DNA from 3 places in the Jeotgalibacillus aurantiacus genome. Region 1 is predicted to be linked to each of the others. Evidence: riboswitches for the same ligand, from Rfam matches in the RefSeq annotation. Region 1 holds a riboswitch; each other region holds the start of a gene.

Region 1 (7,375 bases):
GTTACATTTGGCAGGATCGCGTCCTTTTTATTTGTCTCATTAAACAGCTCTTTCCATCCGCGAATTTTTTCCACAGTTCCTTTTGCGATAAATGGAAGTCCGTTTATATCCACTTCGATGACGGTTTCCTCATAGTGATAATCCTCATGAAACATTGCCAGTGTGCTGTTAACGATTTCCTCGTAAACATTCCGCTCCATCGGCTTCAGTTTTTCAAGACGGTCTTTTGTCAGCAGCTTTCTCGTCGGGATGATGGCATAGTGCTCCTGTACTTTCTGATCCTGAACATATTTTGGCCTTGGGCGTGAATGCTTTACATCAAATGAAGCGCCTACTGATTCTTTCATTTTTTCAACCTGTGCCGCCAAATAGTTAAATTCATTCCTTGTAATAAACGGACAGTCGGTTCTTGGATAAGACACGAGTTTTTTCTCATACAGATCCTGAACCGTTTTTAATACATTTGAAGGACTGTACTTAAATCTCCTGTTCAGCTTCGCCTGCAGAGTTGAGAGACTGTGCAGACTTGGTGCCTGCATTTTCTTCTGCTTCTTTTCTGCTTTAGAAACGTTACCGAAGAGCGTTTTTCCTTCTTCAATTTGATGTTTTGAAAGGATCTGTGCAGCATCTTCTGACGTTTTAAACGATTCTTTATGTTTCGTCTGAAAGTTGATTTCTTTTGCCTGATGATCAGCGAGCAGCTGGAAAAACGGCTCAGGCTTAAAGTTTTCGATCTCATGCTGCCGCTGCCAGATCATATAAAGCGTTGGTGTCTGAACGCGGCCAACGCTGAATGGTCCGTCAATTCCTTTTTCCTGAAGCAGCAACGTATACAGCCTCGACATATTCATACCGACAAGCCAGTCACTCAGCTGTCTCGTTTGCGCTTCGTCATACAGAGACAGATAATCCTCCCCATCCCGGAGCTCCTGAAATCCTCGACGGATCACGTCTTTTTCAAGCGAATTAATCCATAAACGTTTCGTCGGTTTATGCATCATATTAGCCTGTTCAATAATAGAGCGGGCAATATTTTCCCCTTCACGGTCACTGTCTGTTGCCACGATAATCTGATTCGCTTTTCTTAAAAGGCCTTTTATGATGTTAAATTGAGCCCGTTTTGCGTATGGGACTGTAAATTTGAATTCATCCGGAATAATCGGCAGCAGATCAAGCCGCCAGCGCTTCCATTCTTTTTTGTAGGCATGTGGCTCCTCCAATGATACGAGATGTCCGAATCCCCAGGTAATGGCGGCACCACCCGGAAAAAGCGGATCGGAGATTTCATAATAGCCATTGCTTTTTTTAGCGGATGAAAAAGCATCCGCGTAGCTTTTTGCCTGTGATGGTTTTTCAGCAAGGATGACTGTGTACAAGGGAATTCCTCCTAAGTTGTTTTTGAGGGGATTTGTTTGGGGAGTGCTGCGGATTGTTTTATTTTATCATTGTTGGGGATGGAATGCGAACGTTTATTCGGAGAGTGGGTTGATGTTGTGAAAAGTATAGGAGTATGTTTGTATAAACCGGACTGGGAGCATCCTTCGCTTTCTTTTGTCTAGCTGCGGCGACTAGCCCCTCGAGGTCATAAGTCAAAAATGAACGAGGGTAAAGAGCAACCCTCGTTTCATTTTCGTCTTATGCTTGTCGGGGCTGGACGAGTCGCCTCCGCTTTTCTAAGGCCGCGCGGTGAGCCAGCTAGCGCTTTGCGCTACGCTGTCTCACCTGTCGCTTCTCTGCAGTAGGAGTCTACGGATGCCCCCAGCCCTTTGAGCTGTTTTCTACAATCTTATTGATTGAAATAAGTGATGGGAAAACCGGTCCCGGACCTTTGAGATGAAAACGGGAATATTCGATACATTTATTTGTTAGAACAGTACAATTCGGTCCGCAGAACGATACAAATCACAATCGGAACATGACAAATAAAGTCATTTACAAGGTGAACATAACAATAAAAATTTGAAACGATTAAAATAAATTTTAGATCGATTTAATTAATCTCTGAAACAGTACAATTCCTCCATCCCCACACAAAGACGCATAAAACTAAAAAACCGGAACCTGCACAAGTCAGGTCCCGGTTCATTATTTACAAATGATTACGCGTTTACTTCCGCTTTAAGCACGTCAGCTTTGTCTGTTCTTTCCCATGGAAGGTCAAGATCATTACGTCCGAAGTGTCCGTATGCTGCTGTCTGCTTGTAGATTGGACGGCGCAGGTCAAGCATTTTGATGATGCCGGCCGGGCGAAGGTCGAAGTTGTTGCGAACGACTTCGATCAGCTTTTCTTCATCTGCTGTTCCTGTTCCGAATGTGTCGATTGAAATAGATACAGGCTGTGCTACGCCAATTGCGTAGGCAAGCTGTACTTCACATTTGTCAGCAAGGCCTGCTGCTACGATGTTTTTCGCTACGTAACGGGCTGCATAAGCACCTGAGCGGTCAACCTTTGTTGCATCCTTACCAGAGAATGCGCCACCGCCGTGACGTGCATAACCGCCGTATGTGTCAACGATGATCTTACGTCCTGTAAGACCTGCATCTCCCTGAGGTCCTCCGATTACGAAGCGGCCAGTCGGGTTGATGAAATACTTTGTATTGTCATCGATCAGGTGTGCAGGCACAACCGGCTTGATGACATGCTCCTTCAGATTGCGCTGGATACGGTCCAGGCTTACTTCAGGGTGGTGCTGAGTTGAAATAACGATTGTATCGATGCGTACAGGCTGGTTATTTTCATCATACTCAACCGTTACCTGTGTTTTACCGTCCGGACGAAGGTAAGGAAGAACGTCTTCTTTACGTACTTCTGTCAGGCGTCGGGATAGTTTATGTGCAAGTGAGATTGGAAGAGGCATAAGCTCTTCTGTTTCGTTGCAGGCAAAGCCGAACATCAGCCCCTGGTCACCCGCTCCGATTGATTCAATTTCAGCGTCAGTCATATTGCTTTCACGATCTTCAAGGGCACGGTCAACACCTGCTGCAATGTCAGCTGACTGCTCATCGATTGATGTCAGTACTGCACATGTTTCAGCGTCAAAGCCGTATTTTGCACGTGTATAGCCGATTTCACGAATCGTTTCGCGCACGATTTTCGGGATATCAACATAAGTAGATGTTGAAATTTCTCCGGCTACGAGTACAAGACCCGTCGTTACAGATGTTTCACAAGCCACGCGGGCATTCGGATCATCCTTTAAAATGGCATCAAGAATTGAATCAGAAATCTGGTCACAAATTTTATCCGGATGTCCCTCCGTTACGGACTCGGATGTAAAAAGATGACGTTTTGTTGACATGAAAGTCTCCTCCTTGTGAAGCGTATATAGTCGACGGTACTCATTACCCTTAGAGATCGAACGTTAACCTTTTATGATCTTCCAAGTATCGGCCAAAATAAAAGAAACCTCTCCCCATGTTTGTGAGGAAAGGTTCATTCGTCAGATCGCCTTTCACTCTTATCGTTCAAGACAAGTTCGTCTTGCTACAGGTTAGCACCTTCGCTCAAGTGATGGTTTTACCGCAAAAGCTGTTCGCTTTTTTGCAGAGCAGGTTGCTGGGTTTCATAGGGCCTGTCCCTCCACCAGCTCGGGATAAGAGTATCCGTTCAAAGAACAATCATACGGAAACAGCCGGGTGATGTCAACACTTACTTTTTCAGAAACAGAGTCACGATAAATGTCAGAAAATACGAACAGATTTCTTCTTTATTTCATTATAATGTAAGGGCTTTCAATTCAGGGCTGGAAAATGTTATGTTTAATAGGTGAAGTATTTTTACTTAAGCAACCAGGAACTTTTTCTGTGACAATCCTGTAAATTCGATTAATTAGTATAGACTATTTAAGTTAATGTGTTATACTAATTTCGAACAAAGGGATAACCATTTTTAAAAAAGGGTGGGAATGCAATGACAACAATCCGGAATTCATCAGACCTTCAGGAACTTCTTGCAGGGAACAATGTTCATAAAAACTTATCTGTTCCTCAGCTGACTGAAAAAGTCCTTATGCGTGAAGAAGGAACATTAACCTCAACCGGAGCAGTCCGTGCCGAAACAGGTACATATACCGGCCGCTCACCTAAAGATAAATTCATCGTTGATGAGCCGTCTGTACGTGATCAGATTGACTGGGGCAATGTCAACCAGCCAATTTCACAGGAATCTTTCGAGCGTCTATATGAAAAGGTTCTTGCACATCTGTCAGAAAAAGAAGAGCTCTTCGTATTTGAAGGGTTTGCCGGTGCCGATCTTGATTCAAGATTACCAATCCGTGTCGTAAATGAGCGCGCGTGGCATAACCTGTTTGCCCATCAGCTCTTTATCCGCCCGAAAAAAGATGAGAGCTGGAGCAGCCCGACAGAGTCACCATTTACCATTTTGTCCGCTCCGTCTTTAAAAGCCGATCCGGCTAAAGACGGCACCCGTTCTGAAACATTTATCGTCGTTTCATTTGAGCAGCGTACCATCCTGATCGGCGGAACGGAATATGCCGGAGAAATGAAAAAGTCAATCTTCTCTGTCATGAACTACCTGCTTCCGCAAAAGGATATTATGCCGATGCACTGCTCAGCCAATGTTGGAGCTGAAGGTGATGTTGCCCTGTTCTTCGGACTTTCCGGTACAGGAAAAACAACGCTGTCGGCAGACGCTGACCGCCGCTTAATCGGGGACGATGAGCACGGCTGGTCTGATAACGGCGTGTTCAATATTGAAGGCGGCTGCTACGCAAAGTGCATCCAGCTTTCAAAGGAAAAAGAGCCACAGATTTATAACGCGATCCGCTTCGGATCCGTACTTGAAAACGTTGTGCTGGATCCTGATACGAAAGAACCTGATTACGATGATTCATCACTGACAGAAAATACGCGTGCCGCTTACCCGCTACAGGCAATGGATAATATCGTGGACCCAAGCAGAGCGGGACATCCAAATACGATCATTTTCCTGACAGCTGATGCGTTTGGCGTACTGCCTCCGATTTCGAAATTAACGAAAGAACAGGCGATGTATCATTTCCTAAGCGGATATACATCAAAGCTTGCCGGAACAGAGCGTGGCATCACTGAACCGGAAGCAACATTCTCAACCTGCTTCGGCTCACCGTTTCTGCCATTGAAACCAACCGTTTATGCTGAAATGCTAGGTAAGAAAATGGAAGCTCATGATGTAGAAGTGTTTCTCGTTAACACTGGCTGGACAGGTGGCGCCTACGGAACCGGATCCCGCATGAAACTTGCTTACACAAGAGCCATGGTCCGTGCAGCCCTTCACGGTGAACTGAGAAACGCTGAAACAACGAAAAACGGACTATTTGGTCTTGAAACACCGCTTCACGTTCCAGGTGTTCCGGATGATGTACTCGTTCCACGTTTTGCATGGCCGAGCGAGGAAGCTTATGAAGCAAAAGCAATGGAGCTTGCACAGAAATTCAAAGAAAACTTTAAGAAGTTTACGACCGTTGATGAAAAAATCGCTGAGCTTGGCGGTCCAGTTATTTAATACTGATTGGGGTCAATCAACGAACGTACACATAGAAAAAAAGAGTCCTTAACAGGGCTCTTTTTTAATGCTTGTTATTCTACGAAACCTGCCGGGACATTCCTTCGCTCCTTTGTCTAGATGTGACAGGCAGGGACTAGCAAACTTTCTGCACAATTTTTAAAATTATCAAATCATTTAGGAATACAACTCGAAGTGCACAAACCAAAGAGACTATAAAAACTGTATGAGGGCTGGGGGACATCCGCAGACTCCTATGGCGGAAAGGGACAGGTGAAAACCTTGTGCGAAGCGCAAGGGGTTCACCGCCCGGCCATGGAAAGCGGAGGATGTCCCCCAGCCCGGTTTTTTCTATCTTCTTCTAGGTATGAGGAATGTCCCGGCACGGCTTTCGAAAACTACCTTCTAGTTAAAAAGAGCCCAATTATGGACTCTTTTTAGTTACTCGACTGCAATGTCTTAAGTTCATACGAAATAATCGTTGCCTGGTCGCGCCATTCGAGGCGGTGTATTTCTGCGGTTCCTTTTAGTTCACCTTCAATTGTTTTGCGCACTTCAAGAGGCACATGCATTGGATAAAGCCTGTATCCGTCCTTGACCAGCTGAAAAAAGTTTTCCTGCTGACGCACTTCTTTTCCTTTTGTGACAATCATTGTGTTCATTTCAAGAGGCATCCCCATGACCGTTCACTCCTTTCTGCTGTTTCATCCATGTCGTTAATTTCCTTACTACTCCCAGGTTTTCAAGCGGTGGAAAATTATGATCGAAGTGTTCATAATACCACGTTTCGCAGTGTTTACCGAGTTCCTTCAGACGATTTTCAAGTCTCAAGGCGTGTTCGAAAGTTACATTTGTATCTAATACGCCATGTATAATCAGAACCGGACATTGAATACGCTCTGCATCGTAGAGCGGTGTTCGCCATTTATAAGATTCGGGCTGAGTTTTAGGAGAACCGCCAATGACTCTTTTCATCATTCTTCTCATGTCTTTTCTTTCATCATACGTCAGTTCCATATCTGATACGCCGCCCCAAGTGACCAAAGAAGTGACATGTTCGAGTTCTACGGCTGCCTGCAGCGCCATGACGCCTCCGCGGGAGAATCCGAAGATATGCAGCCGCCCGTTTACAGATGGATGATCTCGTAAATAGGCAGCTGCTGAGAATACGTCATGACGGTCTTCCCCGGCAAAATCCTCGTTGCCTTCTCCCCCTCTGTTTCCCCGGTAATAAGGGGCAAAAACAACGAAACCCTGCTGGGCAAACTGGGCAATTCTTGAGGGTCTGACCATACCTACTCCCTTGATCCCTCCACGCAAGTAGAGAAACGCATCATATATCCCTTCTTCTGCAGGCTCAGCTAAAAGTCCTTTTACCCGAAGGCCGTCTGACCAGTAAATCACTTCATGCATTTTGACGGAGGCAACCGGTGAAGGATAGGGATTTCTGGTTAATTCAACACCATCGTTCATATTTTAGCTCTCCCTTTATCAAGCTGATTCAGGAAAGCCAGCGAGTGCTTCAGCACATCATCCTTCATGATAAAGCTGTAGGCATCGTCTTGCTGCTTTTCAACGAGATCATCTTGTGTCAGCACCGGCCCTTCTGTCTCATGAAAGTCGTCCTGATCATAAAAGGACTGAAGCTCTGTAAAAAAAACATTTTTGATGATCGGTGTATCAAGATGTACTTTATATTGTCCGATATAATGTAATTCCCCTGCTTCTGCTCCAAGCTCTTCCCTGATCTCTCTTCGTGCAGCCTGTTCAGGATTTTCCCCCGGCTCCACTTTACCCCCAGGAAACTCAAGGCCGCGTTTTTTATGTTTGGTTAATACCCACTTACCTTTGTATCGCGTCACGATCCAGACA
Region 2 (7,375 bases), on a different contig from region 1:
AATTGAAGATAACCTGCCCCTTCTTCAGGGCGTTACCTATACAAATGATTTGCTGCCTTATATTGAACGGAAGCTTTGTATCGTCAATATGGGACATGCCGCTACCGCTTACCTTGGACATTTAGCTGGATACCGCACCATCAGGGAAACGCTTGAAGATGCTGAGATCGCAATCCTGGTTAAAGGATCAATGCAGGAAGCAGCCCGTTATATTGAGATGAAATTTGATGCAAACCCTGCGGAACTGAATGATTTTATTGATAAAATTTTGAGCCGCTTTAAAAATCCCCAGGTGAATGATGATGTGAAAAGAGTAGGTAGATCCCCTATCCGTAAGCTTGGAAATAATGAAAGAATGCTTACGCCAACGTTGTCATTACATGATTCAGGGATACGTGTTAAATACCTGACAGAAGCGATTGCTGCCGGTTTTCTATTTGATGTTCCGGAGGATGAAGAGTCAGAAAAACTTCAGGAATTCATTTCTGCCAATGGAATTAACAAGGCTGTTGAAGAAATCAGTGGTGTTAAAAACATTGAACTGATTGAAGAAATAAGCAATACGTACAAGACTTTAAAGAAAAAAAGATTATCTGTTTAGTCATGAATTAGAGGAGGAACTTGAGAATGTTAGCTGATCTTTTAAAAGGAAATATTTATTTTACGGATGAATTGCCAACGTGGGAGGAATCAATAAAAGTTGCAGCTGAACCCCTCTTAAGTAAGCGCTTTATTACAGAAGATTATGTTCAGGATATGATCAAAAATGTACAGATCAACGGCTCATATATCGTGATTGCGCCTGGTATTGCCATGCCACATGCTCAAAATGAGGGAGGGGTTTTAAAGACCGGGATCTCGTTTTTAAAAGTTGAAAATAGCGTAACTTACCCTGAAGACAAAGAAGTAAACATTTTGTTTGTCCTTGCAGCTGAAGACAGTAACGGTCACCTGGAGCTGATCTCAGACCTGTCATCACTGCTGATTGACGAGGACGTCATGGAGCAGTTGAAACAGACCAAAAAAGAAGAAGAGGTTATTAGTCTGATCAATTCACTTGAATAAACAATAAAGGGGATGTGAAAGAAATGACAAACGTGGCGAACTTTGAGGAGCACAGTCATACTGAAGACAAAAAGCCGTCTGTCCGTGCAAAAATTCAGGCCGTCGGGGGATTCCTGACGAACATGGTACTCCCTAACATCGGCGCATTTATTGCATGGGGTATTTTGACCGCGCTGTTTATTCCTACTGGCTGGATTCCTAATGAACAGCTTGGTGAAATCGTCGGCCCGGCGATCACCTACCTCCTTCCATTGCTTCTTGCCTACACCGGAGGAAGAATGGTTGCCGGCCAAAGAGGAGCTGTGATGGGTGCGATCGGGGCCATTGGATTGATCGTCGGCTCTGATATTCCAATGTTTCTTGGTGCAATGATCATCGGACCTTTAGGTGGATATGTGATTAAGAAATTTGATCAGCTGATCGAAAACAGAATTCCTGCCGGTTTTGAAATGATCGTCAATAACTTCTCAATCGGTATACTCGGTTTCGGTTTGATGATCGTATCCTATCTGTTCATTGGACCCGTGATTGAAAATGTGAATGATGCCATGACCTCGGCGATTCAAGCTCTTGTACAGACAGGCTTCCTGCCACTGCTTTCGTTAGTCAATGAACCTGCGAAAGTATTATTTTTAAATAACGTTATTGATCAGGGTATTTACTATCCGCTCGGCATGCAGGATACGCTTGACGCTGGAAAATCAATCTTCTTTACAGTTGCTTCAAACCCTGGACCGGGTCTTGGACTACTGCTTGCTTTCACGCTCTTCGGAACTAAAGTCGCAAGAAGAACAGCACCTGGTGCGATCGTCATCCACTTCCTTGGCGGTATTCACGAATTGTACTTCCCGTACGTATTAATGAAACCACTTACAATTATCGGAATGATTGCCGGTGGTATGTCCGGGATTGCTGTTTTCAGCTTTTTCGATGCCGGACTTGTAGCAGGACCTAGCCCTGGCTCTATTTTCGCTTATCTTGCCCTGACACCAAGAGGAAATTTCCTCGGCATCATTTCAGGTGTCTTAGTCGCTGCTGCTGTAACGTTTGCAGTAACATCGGTTATTCTAAAGCTTGATAAAAACACAGGTGATGAAGCTGACTTAACGAGCTCAATCGCTAAATCAAAATCGATGAAGGCTGAAGGAAAACAGTTAATGAACTTTTCAGCTGACGCTTCAACAACACAGGAAATCAGCAAGATCTCGTTCGCTTGTGATGCAGGTGCTGGAAGTAGTGCATTAGGCGCGACTACGTTTAGAAAAAAGCTGCAAAAGAAAGGTATTTCCAATATCGAAGTCAAGCATTACCGTATTGAGGATGTACCTGAATCATCAGACATCATTGTTGTTCACAAGAATTTATCGGATCGCGCAAGAATGGCACACGGTGATAAGAAAATCATCACGATTGAAAGTTACCTGAATGATCCGAGTCTCGATGAGCTTTTAGATCAATTAAGTAAGGATTAAGCCTTTGCCTCTCATTTTATTCGTAAACGCAAAGCTCCCTACCAGACTTTATCACGATGAAGTCTGGTAGGGAGCTTACTTTTTATTCATTTGTCACAAATAAACGATTCTTCTAAATCGCTCAGGCTAATTGCTAAAAAATACTCCACATCTCGTCTTTATTGACCTTACGTTTTCTTACCCGCTTTGCCAATCTCTGCTCCTCAACCTGCTTACGGCGGTCATTCATCTTGCTTTCGATGAGGCTTCTGTCCTGATAGTACATCTCTACGTTCACCTGCCTTCTGTTTACAAGCTGAGTTCACCATAATTCGCAACATCATAGTCAGAATCAGCCGGCTGTTCAGCACCTTCCACACTACCTTCTTTTAATCGGAGAAGCGCTTTAACCGCTCCTCTGATCTCGGGTGTATCTGCTATCATTGTGCCCAAAAGGTCGATGTGTTTAATCGTCGTTTTGAGTTCTGAGATATCCAGATCTTCTCCAAATCTAAGCTTTCCAGCTACAATGAGCGTGACCGGTTTATCGTAGGCTGCATACTCTTCTGTGGCCCACTGTTCTTCGTTTTCAATCAGCACGTATTGTCCCTCATATGATAGGATTTCAGCCTCAATATTTGTCTTCTCATAGAGCAGATCCTCAAGATTTTCATCTACAACCACAATAGAGGTCGTCTGGATTTGATCAATCGCCTGCTCCAACTGCTCACGGGTCACATCTTTTTCGAAATAGATCGGTTTTGATGTCATGAGCTTTGCTCCTTTGAGGCGGCGCAACGTACGTGCTGAATAAGACTGTGATGAAGTCAGTAAAGTAAAACCTTCCGGGATTTTGACTGTTTCCCCGTTAACCGTGTGTGAAAGAGCGAATACAGCTGATTCCTGAGATTCATGGAAATACAACAATCCATTTACAGTGAGGTGTTCAATCTTTGTTTTTAATTGTTCAAGAGATAAGTCTTTTGCAAGAGTCAACTTTCCATTTACCGTCAGCTTAACAGAAGACTGTATTGAATCGAGGTATGCGTTATTCAGCTCATGTTTCCCATTGATTGTTCTTGGCTTTTCACCTGAATACGTTTCAGACATGCCAGTCATATGCTTTACTTTGCTTTGAATGATTCCCTGCAAATGTACCGGGGAGACTATCGAGCCAACAACATATAGTCCTTCGATTTTACCTTGAAGGTCTTCTTCTTCAATGTCATCATCGAAAATAACACTTCCAACTGTAAGTAATTGAACGGGGTCCGCAATTGACTGAAGGTATTGCCGTGACAGAACGGTTTCACCTGTAAGGGTTTGAAACTCTCCATTTATTTCAATGCTTGCCCCAACGTTTTTACTTTTTAAAGAAGATAACAAGTGAGCCGTCTCTCTCGAATAAATAATACAACCTACATTTTCAATGCTTTCGATTTCAGAGACCGTTTTCTCCGTCGCTTTCGTTAAATTGATGACTCCTACATTCCCAATTCGCTGCTTTTTCATGTTAATCTTCCTCCAATTTCTTTTTTAATTGTTTCAACGCCTGACTTAATTTGTAGCGGACCGTAGCGGCAGGCAGATGCAGCTGTTGACCAATTTCTTTACTTGATAATCCAATCCAGTACCGCTTAAAGATAATATCCTTGTATTCCTGTGACAGATCGGCAAGTAATTCAGTGACCTCAATATGAGTAAATCGCTGATCCAGTCTGATTTGCTCAAAGTCATCCTCCCACCCTGTCAGCCGCTGCTCTTTTCTCCGTTCATCAACCAGCTGATTTTTCATCACCCGGAAGAACCAGGCACGCTGTTTATAAACAGGCAGTTCCTGAAGCATACTTTCATGAGCAAGCGATTTGATCACAGCCTGCTGAATCAGGTCATCTGCTTCCTGTTCATGTCTTGCAATTGACCTGGCAAACCTGCGCAGATTAGTTTCCAATTCCAGATACAACTCACTGGACTCCATCGGCTTCACTCACTTTTTCGTGGTTTCATGTATATAACGTTTCGGCATCGGAAAGTGTTGGACCTTTTTTAAAAATAATTTTCCCCATAGAAAAAAGCTCCCCTCAAAGAGAGAAGCTTTTCACCTTAATCCTCCACCACACCAGGTGTTTTAAATCTCGGGAATTGAATAGCGATCGCAATGATTCCTGACAATGCGATCAGCATTGGATAAATACAGAACGGTACAATCTCCACAGGAGAAATGCCCGCTACACCTGCTACTGCAAGCAGCTGTGCACCGTATGGAATCAGCCCCTGCACAGAGCTTGAGAAAATATCAAGCAGACTCGCAGATCTTCTATTGTCGATACCAAAACGTTCTGAGATCTGTCTTGCAAGCGGACCTGCCGTAATAATTGAGATCGTATTGTTCGCTGTTGCGAAATTCACCGTACTTACGAGGCCGGCAATCCCTGCCTCTCCACCGCGCTTGGAATTGACTCGTTTTGTAACAGACTGAAGCAGAAATTCAATGCCGCCATTCTGTTTGATGAGTTCCACCAGTCCACCAAGTAAAATCGCAATCATCGCAAGCTCAAACATATTAGAGAATCCTGTTCCAATCAGTTCGATCAAGGTCAGCAAACTGAATTCACCAAGTCCTAGACCTACAATTCCAGCAAAAATAATACCGCCAAGCAAAACAAGAATGACGTTTGCTCCTGCAATCGCAAAGATCAGTACGCCTAAATACGGAAGCACCTGCAGGAGATTATAAGGATTCGATTCCTCCAATGAGGCACTTGATCCCGTTGTCATCACAGCGAAAATGATTGCTGTAATGATCGCAGCCGGAAGAACGATTTTAACATTTGCTTTAAACTTATCCTTCATCTTCGTTCCCTGCGTGCGTACTGCTGCAATGGTCGTATCTGAGATAATGGACAGATTATCACCAAACATCGCGCCACTCACAATCGCACCCATCGCCAGCGCAACACCGATATCTGTCTGCTCTGATACACCAAGTCCGATCGGTGCCAGCGCCACAATCGTACCTGTAGAAGTCCCCATAGAAATAGAGATAAAACATCCTATAATAAATAATCCGACGATCAACAGATTCTGCGGTAAAAAGGACAGTCCAAGATTGACCGTCGAATCTACTGCACCAGCACCATCAGCAACGGATGCAAAAGCTCCTGCTAAAAGAAAGATAATGACCATCAAAATAATATTCGGATGACCTCCACCCTTAGACAGCTGCATCACCTTCGTCTGAAAATCAGTTTTGCGATTCATCAGTAAGGCGACCAAAATCGCAATAAATAAAGCAACCAGCACAGGCATTAAATAAAAATCACCCGTGATTACACCTGAACCAATAAATAATAAAATAAATATGCCAAACGGAATCAGAGCAAGCGGATTACTCTGAGGTATTTCCTGATTCGTCATAAGAATGCACCTCCAACCTTTTGTTTTAACAAATCCTATAAACTTCAAACCTGCGGCCAAACAAAAAAGCTTCTCCCATAAGAAAAGGAAGAAGCTTTTAATCAAAAGCAAACCACTTTTCTTATCTCCCAGGCTCATGCCTGCTGGAATTGGCACAGTACTCATCCAAGTCTGCTGCCGAGGCTTCAAAGGGCCAGTCCCTCCACCTCTCTTCATAAGAAGGTCTTGCAGGTATTTAATTTATTGTTGAATGATAAAAGATTTAAAAAAGGATGTCAACGGATCTTGATAACTTCGGAAGATTCATATTATTTCGTCGCTGATTACCTGAGCGGCTGAAACCGTTTCCTTCCATAATACATTTCTAAGGGTAAAAGCAACCATCCCTATAAGCAAGCAAAATAACCCCACAAACATAAAAACCGCACCTGCACCGAATAACCTGACAAGTATCCCACCGATTAATGGGCCAACTACAACACACAAGCTGCATATGGTCTGATTAATACCTGATACTCTCCCAATATTCTCTTTCGAAGTATGCTTATGGATGATATATTGAAATCCCACCGAGTATAAACCCACACCAAGACCAATGATAGCACCGAAAATGATGGGCTGCCATAAAGGGAATCCTGCCTCAAGTAATCCAATTCCTCCAAATCCAATTCCAACGCAGGCAAGACTTCCACCCATGAGCCAACCGTAATCCCGCAGATTTGAAAATCGATTTAACAGCACAATCATGACAACGGCACCCGCTCCGGAAGAGGCAAACAGATAACCGATTAATTCAGGTTGATCAGGTGACAGCTCTCTGAACCATGTAGTGAATTGAATATCAATCATCTGGATTGTAAGTAAACCTAAAAAAGCGAGCATAAAGCTGACCCATAGTGGACGGCTGGTAAAAATGATCAGCCAGCCTTCACGCCATGAAATCCAAAAATCACCTCTATTATTGTGAGCCATAGCATAAGAATCTTTTTCAAACACTGAATATTCTCTTCTCATACTGAATAAAACAAAACACGAAATAATGAGCATTATTGCGTTGATCAAAATACATATTTGCGGTGATACTGCTCCTGCTATCACTCCTCCAATTAACGGTGCTGCAATTTTAGAAAACTGCAGCATGATTCCATTTAAAGAAAAAGCCTGGAAAAGCTGATGCTCTGGCACCACCTCTTTTACCATCCCCTGTTGAGCAGGATAATGAATCAAATTCACCACTGATCTGCACGCAATGATGAGTAGCGCGAGCCATGGACCCGAAACGAAGACCAGCATAAGCGTCAACACCACACTGATAAGATCAGCCAAAAACATCATTTTCAGCTTGTCAGTCCGGTCGGCAAACACTCCTGAGAACTGACCTAATAGCGCTTGCGGCAATGCCATTGCAACGGGAATTAAAGCGATTAAAAAAGGATCTGCCT
Region 3 (7,375 bases), on a different contig from region 1:
TCTACTGTATGGGTGCCTGAAATGGGATGGAAAGATGGATTATTCTTTAGTCTTTTCCATGCGGTATCAGCCTTTAATAACGCAGGATTTGGGCTGTTGAGTGATAGTCTGATGTCCTATGTGGGAAATCCTATGGTTAACCTTGTGATTTCTGCATTATTTATTTTAGGTGGAATCGGATTCACTGTCCTGGTAGATTTGTTCCGTTCGACATCCATTCGCAGATGGAGCCTTCACACCAAGCTGATGGTATCAGGTACACTGATCATCAACATTTTTGCCATGATCTATTTATTCTTTAATGAATTTGCTAACCCGGCCACACTTGGTGGGCTGACACTGGATGAGAAAATATGGGCAGCTTATTTTCAGGCGGTCAGTCCGAGAACCGCAGGCTTTAATTCTATTGATATTGCTTCTATGGATGATTCAAGCCTGCTTTTTATCATTATCCTTATGTTTATAGGAGCAGGCAGTGCATCAACTGGTGGCGGGATCAAGCTCACGACATTTATCGTGATTTTGCTCGCTACTGTCGCGTTCTTCAGACGAAATACAGAGATTCATATGTTTGATCGCGAAATTCGTCAGGAAATTATTTTTAAATCGCTTGCTATTGCCATGAGCAGTGTATTATTTATCATTGCAGCGTTGAGTATTATGACGCATACAGAGGATGGTGCCGGTTTCCTGCCGATTGTATTTGAAACGGTTTCTGCCTTTGGAACGGTTGGATTATCAATGGGGCTTACACCTGACTTATCAGATATGGGTAAATATGTAATAATGCTGGTGATGTTTATCGGAAAAGTTGGTCCGTTAACCTTATTCTTTTCAATCGCTAAACCGGATTATCGTAAAATTAAGTATCCGAAAGCAGATGTACTTGCTGGGTAATGGTTTATTTTCAGCAAGTGAATGTCATAACGAAAAAGCTGAAAAACGCAATGTGCGTCTTTCAGCTTTTTATTTTCGTTTAAACCGTTCTCCTGAAATTTTGCTGATTTTCAGCTCTCCTGTAAAAGGACTCAATAAATAGTTTAACTCTTCCACATCTCCATCATGGTTCAGCCATCGGTCGAATTGGTCAGGTGAAAGAATGACAGGCATGCGGTCGTGAATTTGGCTCATTGCGCTATTCGGCTCAGTTGTAATAATGGTGCAGCTTCTGATCAGGTCATTCTGTTCGTTTCGCCATGATTCCCAAAGTCCAGCAAACGTTAATGGATCCCCGCTGACAAGTTTTATTTCATAAGGCTGTTTGTTCCCTTCCTCTGTTTTCTTCCATTCGTAAAAGGAGCTCGCGGGAATTAAGCACCGTTTAGATCGGAAGGCTCTGCGGAAGCTCGGCTTTTCAGAAACGGTTTCTGCCCGGGCGTTAAAGGTTTTGTATCCGATTTTTTCATCTTTAGCAAAAGGCGGAATGAGCCCCCAGCGAAAATAAGCGGGGTATCGCTTCCCTTCAACACTGACAATAGCGGCTACCTGATTGCTGGGTGCAAGGTTAATGTGTGGGTAGACATCAAAGTCATCCCGCATATTGAATTGGTAATATTCCTTTAAATCCTCAAGCGCTTCGGTTAAAGAAAATCGTCCACACAAGTAAATTCCCCTCCTTATTTACTAACACTATCGTAACAAATAATAAAAACATTGCGAAGATAGAGAAGATTTAATCTTATTTCCTTTTACAGGAAAATGGTTGATTTATTTCGCATTGCGAATAATAATGAGGAAGTGTCATTTTTACATATCTAGGAGGGTGTTCAATTATGAAGAAATTTTGGTTAGTATCTGCGCTTGCTGCATCACTTATGCTTGCAGCATGTTCAGAGGAAACAGACGAATCAGCTGGTAACGCTGAATCAGCACAAGAGACAACAGAAGAAACGGAAGCGCCTGAAGAAACGTCAGAGCCGGCTTTATATGTTGTAGAGGATGAGGTTCAGACGGGTGATCTGACGATGACAGCTGTCAGTGCAGGTGTGACAGAGCAAATCGACGAAACAAATCGTGTTTATGAAGTCAGTTTCAGTATTACGAACAATGGTGAGGAAGAAGCTGTGATTACAGGTGATCAGTTCCGTTTAACAGATCTGGCTGATGAGGAAAAATCTGCCTATGGTGATCCGGTTGAATGGACAGTGCCTGCCGGTGAAACAGTTGAAGGATCACTTCAATTTGAGGCATCTGCTACTACAGCCTTTAAGCTGTTCGGTACTTTTGGCGAAGAGGAAATTGAATGGAGACTGCCAGGCATTACTTCACTGGATTAATGCATCAACCATTACAATTTGCTGAACAGTCTGTTTAATCGCGGTTCTGCTGTTGACAGAAGGGGCTTTAGTCTAGTAGAGTTATCATAATTAACTAAATAGTGTGGATTCTTATCAAGAGAGGTGGAGGGACAAGGCCCTGCGAAACCTCAGCAACCATCACACAAGTGAAAAGGTGCTAAATCCATCCCGTATTTTTACGGGGAAGATAAGGAGAGTTGTTCCGTTTTCTAACACAGGTCTTCTTATTCAAGCGATAAGAAGGCCTTTTTGTATAGACAACCTTGATAAGATCCACGAATACGGAAGGGGAAGTAACATGACTTTATTAGACGAAATGAAAAATCGCATCCTGATCGGTGACGGTGCAATGGGAACCCTCCTGTATTCGTATGGAACGGATCAGTGCTATGAGGAATTAAATCTTTCGCAGGCTGAGCATATCCAGAAAATCCATCGTGCTTATATTGAAGCGGGCGCGGACATTATTCAGACGAATACGTACGGCGCAAACTACCACAAGCTTGAGCGATACGGACTTGAGGAACAGGTAAGGGAAATCAATACTGCAGCGGTCAGAAATGCCAAAAAGGCTGCAGGTAAAGATACATTTGTTCTCGGGACTTCAGGAGGGATTCGCAGCTTTCGTCCTCAGTCCATTGAACTGAATGAAATTAAGCGAACCTTCAGAGAACAGCTTTACTGTTTGCTTTTAGAAGGAGTGGACGGGCTGTTATTTGAAACGTATTACGACCTTGAGGAACTGTCAGCCGTGCTTGAAATTGCCCGTAAAGAAACGGATCTTCCGCTTATTACCCAGATCTCGGTTCAGGAGCCTGGCGTCATGCAAAATGGAACGTCAGTGGCGGAAGCACTGCTGCGTCTCGAACAGGCAGGAGCTGATGTAGTCGGATTGAACTGCAGACAGGGGCCTTTTCACATGTTGAAATCACTTGAGCAGGTTCCGCTGCCTGAGCGAGCTTATTTATCATGTTATCCGAATGCAAGCCTGCCATCTTATACAGATGGTGCACTTCAATACAGTAATAATGCTGCCTATTTTAAGGAGATTGCCCCATCTTTCAGGGAGCAGGGGGTACGTTTATTAGGCGGGTGCTGTGGTACGACACCTGAGCATATCCGCTCCTTCAGTGAGGCGTTAAGTGGATTAGAGCCTGTCAGTGAGAAAGTGATTACACAGCCGATTGAACCAATCATCGTGAGAGACCGGGCAAAAGAGCTGCCTGAACCATTAACGGAAATCGTTAACCGGAGAAAGTCCGTGATCGTAGAGCTTGATCCTCCAAAGAAGCTGTCCACAGATTCATTTATGGAAGGAGCGAAAGCACTGAGTGAGGCCGGTGCAGATGCGGTGACACTTGCGGATAATTCACTGGCAAGCCCTCGGGTGTCCAACGAATCACTCGGCTATCTGATCAAGCAGCAGGGTGTCCGGCCACTTGTCCATTTAACGTGCCGTGACCGTAATCTGATTGGCCTTCAATCTCACCTTATGGGACTTCATACACTCGGGTTACATGATATTCTGGCCGTTACGGGTGATCCGACAAAGGTAGGTGATTTTCCGGGGGCCGCTTCTGTCTATGATGTGTCATCATTTGAACTGATTGAAATGATTGCCCAGCTGAATAAGGGAATGTCGATGTCCGGTAAGGATCTCGGTGAAAAAGCATCCTTTACAATCGGTGCCGCCTTTAATCCGAATGTCCGGAGTGTGGAACGTGCTGTACAACGTCTGGAAAAGAAAATTGATGCTGGAGCAGACTACTTTATGAGTCAGCCGGTCTTTTCGGAAGAGAAGCTGATTGAAACATCGGAAGCCGTAAAGGATCTTGGAAAACCTGTGTATATCGGGCTGATGCCTTTAACAAGCAGCAAAAATGCAGACTTCCTGCATAATGAAGTACCTGGGATTAAATTGACGGATCAGGTCAGGGAACGGATGGCTGCTGTATCAGGAGATCGTGAAAAATCGCACCGCGAAGGGATTGCGATGACGAAATCTCTGATTGACACAGCGCTTGATTTATTTAACGGAATTTATTTAATCACGCCGTTTATGCGATATGAAATGACGGCTGAATTAACGAGATATGCCAATGAACAGGCAGCAAAACGCGCCGGGGGGAATCAGTATGTCACGAACAAACTTCACTAAACAGCTTGAAAAACGCATTCTCATTATGGACGGTGCAATGGGAACGATGCTTCAGGAAGCGAATCTGACTGCGGAGGATTTTGGAGGAGAAGCACTGGAAGGGTGTAATGAAAACCTGAACAGAACCCGTCCTGATGTTATTGAAAACATTCACGACGCTTATTTTGAAGCAGGTGCGGATATTGTTGAAACGAATACTTTCGGAAGTATGAGCGTCGTGCTTGAAGAATATGACATCCAGGCTGACGCCTATGAATTGAGCCGTCTTGGTGCTGAATTAGCCCGGAAATCCGCAGATAAATGGTCGACTGAAGAACGTCCCCGTTTTGTAGCAGGTGCAATGGGTCCAACAACAAAAACATTAAGTGTTACCGGTGGAACAACGTTTGAAAACCTTCAGGCGTCGTATGCAGAGCAGGCACGCGGACTGATTGATGGAGGCGCAGATCTTTTACTGATCGAGACAAGTCAGGACCTGTTAAACGTAAAAAGTGCTTACCTCGGTATTCAGCAGGCATTTGAAGAAACCGGAAAAGAATTACCACTGATGATTTCCGGAACCATTGAACCGATGGGGACAACACTTGCCGGACAGACGATTGATTCTTTTTATATCAGTGTTGAGCATATGAACCCGGTATCTGTCGGACTGAATTGTGCGACCGGACCGGAATTTATGCAGGACCATATCCGCTCGTTATCTGAAATCAATCAGTCTTATGTCAGCTGTTATCCAAATGCCGGACTGCCGGATGAGGAGGGTGTATATCATGAAACACCTGAAACGCTTGCACGAAAGCTGAAAGGATTTGCTGAAAAGGGCTGGCTGAATATTGTCGGCGGCTGTTGCGGGACGACACCTGCACATATTAAAGCGATTGCGGACGTCATGAAGGATTATGAACCGCGTAAGCAGAGACCTGAAAAGCATCACACCGTGTCAGGAATCGAGCCGCTTGTCTATGATGATCCATCCATGAGACCACTGATGATCGGAGAACGGACAAATGTCATTGGCTCAAGAAAGTTCAAACGCCTCATTGCGGAAAAGAAAATAGAGGAAGCATCGGAAATCGCCCGTGCCCAGGTGAAAAAAGGCGCACACGTCATCGATATCTGTCTGGCCGACCCGGATCGCGATGAAGAAGAAGATATGGAAGCCTTCATGCAGGAGGTTGTCAAAAAAGTGAAGGTACCTTTAGTCATTGATTCTACAGACGAAAAGGTAATTGAAAAAGCACTTCGGTATTCTCAAGGTAAATCGATAATTAACTCGATTAATTTAGAGGATGGGCTTGAACGTTTTGATGCAGTTGTACCACTTGCGAAAAAATATGGTGCTGCACTTGTTGTCGGAACAATTGATGAAAAAGGAATGGGTGTATCAGCGGAACGCAAGCTTGAAATCGCTAAGCGTTCATACGACATTCTGACAAAGGATTACGGTGTTCACCCGACTGATATCATTTTTGACCCGCTCGTTTTCCCGGTTGGAACAGGGGATGAACAGTATATTGGTTCAGCCAATGCAACAGTGGAAGGAATCCGTCACATAAAAGAGGCCTTCCCGCAGGTGCAAACCGTGCTCGGCATCAGTAACGTATCCTTTGGTCTACCTCCGGTTGGCCGAGAGGTGCTGAATGCCGTGTATCTGTACCACTGTACACTTGCAGGTCTGGATTATGCGATTGTCAATACAGAGAAACTGGAGCGTTTCGCTTCTATTGATCCCGCTGAGGTCAAAATGGCTGAAGAACTGTTATTCAATACGACTGATGAATCACTCGCTGAATTTACCGCCTTTTACCGTGGTAAAAAGAAAGAAACGGCTTCAGGACTTCCGGATATGCCGCTTGCGGAGAGGCTTGCCTATTATGTCGTAGAAGGTACAAAAGAAGGTTTGCTGCCGGATCTGGAGCAGGCGCTCACTGAGTACGATGAGCCGCTATCCATCATTAACGGCCCTTTGATGACAGGCATGAAAGAGGTTGGACGCTTGTTTAATGACAATCAGCTGATTGTAGCTGAGGTGTTACAGAGTGCTGAAGTCATGAAAGCAGCTGTTGCTTATCTTGAACCGCACATGGAAGCGTCTGATGATTCTTCCTCTAAAGGTAAGGTACTCCTCGCTACGGTAAAAGGGGACGTACACGACATCGGTAAAAACCTTGTAGAAATTATTTTAAGTAACAACGGTTTTGAAGTGGTTGACCTTGGCATTAAAGTAACCCCGCCGGAGCTGATCGAAGCCATCCGTCGTGAAAAGCCGGACATTGTCGGTCTGTCAGGTCTGCTCGTTAAATCAGCCCAGCAGATGGTCATTACGGCAGGAGATATGAAGCAGGAAGGCATGGAGATTCCAATTCTGGTTGGCGGAGCGGCACTCTCGCGTAAATTTGTGGATACAAAAATTTCACAAAACTATGACGGTCTTGTTTTATATGCAAAGGATGCGATGAACGGTTTGAGCCTTGCGAACCAGCTTCAGGACGAATTGGAGCGTGCCAAGCTTGTAGAAGAGCGGGAGGCGAAAAAGGGAGCCATTGCATCAGCAGCTCCTGCCCCTAAACGTGAAAGCAATGTCGGTGTACTCGAAAAGCCGGCTGTTGCCCCTGCCCCTGTTTTTGTGCCGAATGATGTGCAGCGTCATGTGATCAGCTCGTACTCTGTTTCACATGTTGAGGCTTATATCAATATGCAAATGCTGATCGGACATCATCTCGGCGTCAAAGGTAAAGTATCACGCCTTTTAGCTGAAGGAGATGAAAAAACCATCAAGGTAAAAGAAACCGTTGATCAGCTGATTCAGGAAGTGAAAAAAGAAGGATTGATTACACCGGCTGCTGTGTATCAGTTCTTTCCTGCCCAGAGTGAGGGTGATGATGTGATTATTTATCATCCAGAAGAGGGACACGAGATT

The links. A riboswitch is a leader RNA that binds a small molecule or an ion and turns the genes downstream of it on or off. The one in region 1 is predicted to bind S-adenosylmethionine.
Region 2: it holds a riboswitch for S-adenosylmethionine, as region 1 does, so the genes downstream of both, H7968_RS15875 (Na+/H+ antiporter NhaC family protein) here and metK (methionine adenosyltransferase) in region 1, are expected to answer to the same signal.
Region 3: it holds a riboswitch for S-adenosylmethionine, as region 1 does, so the genes downstream of both, H7968_RS14985 (bifunctional homocysteine S-methyltransferase/methylenetetrahydrofolate reductase) here and metK (methionine adenosyltransferase) in region 1, are expected to answer to the same signal.

Annotation. Positions count from the first base shown of each region.
Region 1 is NZ_JACNMS010000004.1:15,626-23,000, reverse strand. Features, by position in the region: gene H7968_RS13010 (type IA DNA topoisomerase) at 1-1,376, opposite strand, end outside; gene metK (methionine adenosyltransferase) at 2,100-3,299, opposite strand; SAM riboswitch class I at 3,456-3,600, opposite strand; gene pckA (phosphoenolpyruvate carboxykinase (ATP)) at 3,911-5,503, shown strand; gene H7968_RS12995 (DUF2584 domain-containing protein) at 5,941-6,183, opposite strand; gene H7968_RS12990 (alpha/beta hydrolase family protein) at 6,167-6,976, opposite strand; gene ytkD (RNA deprotection pyrophosphohydrolase) at 6,973-7,375, opposite strand, start outside.
Region 2 is NZ_JACNMS010000006.1:86,052-93,426, reverse strand. Features, by position in the region: gene H7968_RS15900 (mannitol-1-phosphate 5-dehydrogenase) at 1-601, shown strand, start outside; gene H7968_RS15895 (PTS sugar transporter subunit IIA) at 628-1,065, shown strand; gene H7968_RS15890 (PTS mannitol transporter subunit IICB) at 1,089-2,537, shown strand; gene H7968_RS18060 (hypothetical protein) at 2,671-2,802, opposite strand; gene H7968_RS15885 (hypothetical protein) at 2,826-4,028, opposite strand; gene H7968_RS15880 (RNA polymerase sigma factor) at 4,030-4,479, opposite strand; gene H7968_RS15875 (Na+/H+ antiporter NhaC family protein) at 4,620-5,933, opposite strand; SAM riboswitch class I at 6,052-6,154, opposite strand; gene H7968_RS15870 (MFS transporter) at 6,237-7,375, opposite strand, start outside.
Region 3 is NZ_JACNMS010000005.1:94,337-101,711, forward strand. Features, by position in the region: gene H7968_RS14970 (TrkH family potassium uptake protein) at 1-897, shown strand, start outside; gene H7968_RS14975 (SOS response-associated peptidase) at 967-1,602, opposite strand; gene H7968_RS14980 (DUF4352 domain-containing protein) at 1,773-2,276, shown strand; SAM riboswitch class I at 2,385-2,491, shown strand; gene H7968_RS14985 (bifunctional homocysteine S-methyltransferase/methylenetetrahydrofolate reductase) at 2,596-4,455, shown strand; gene metH (methionine synthase) at 4,433-7,375, shown strand, end outside.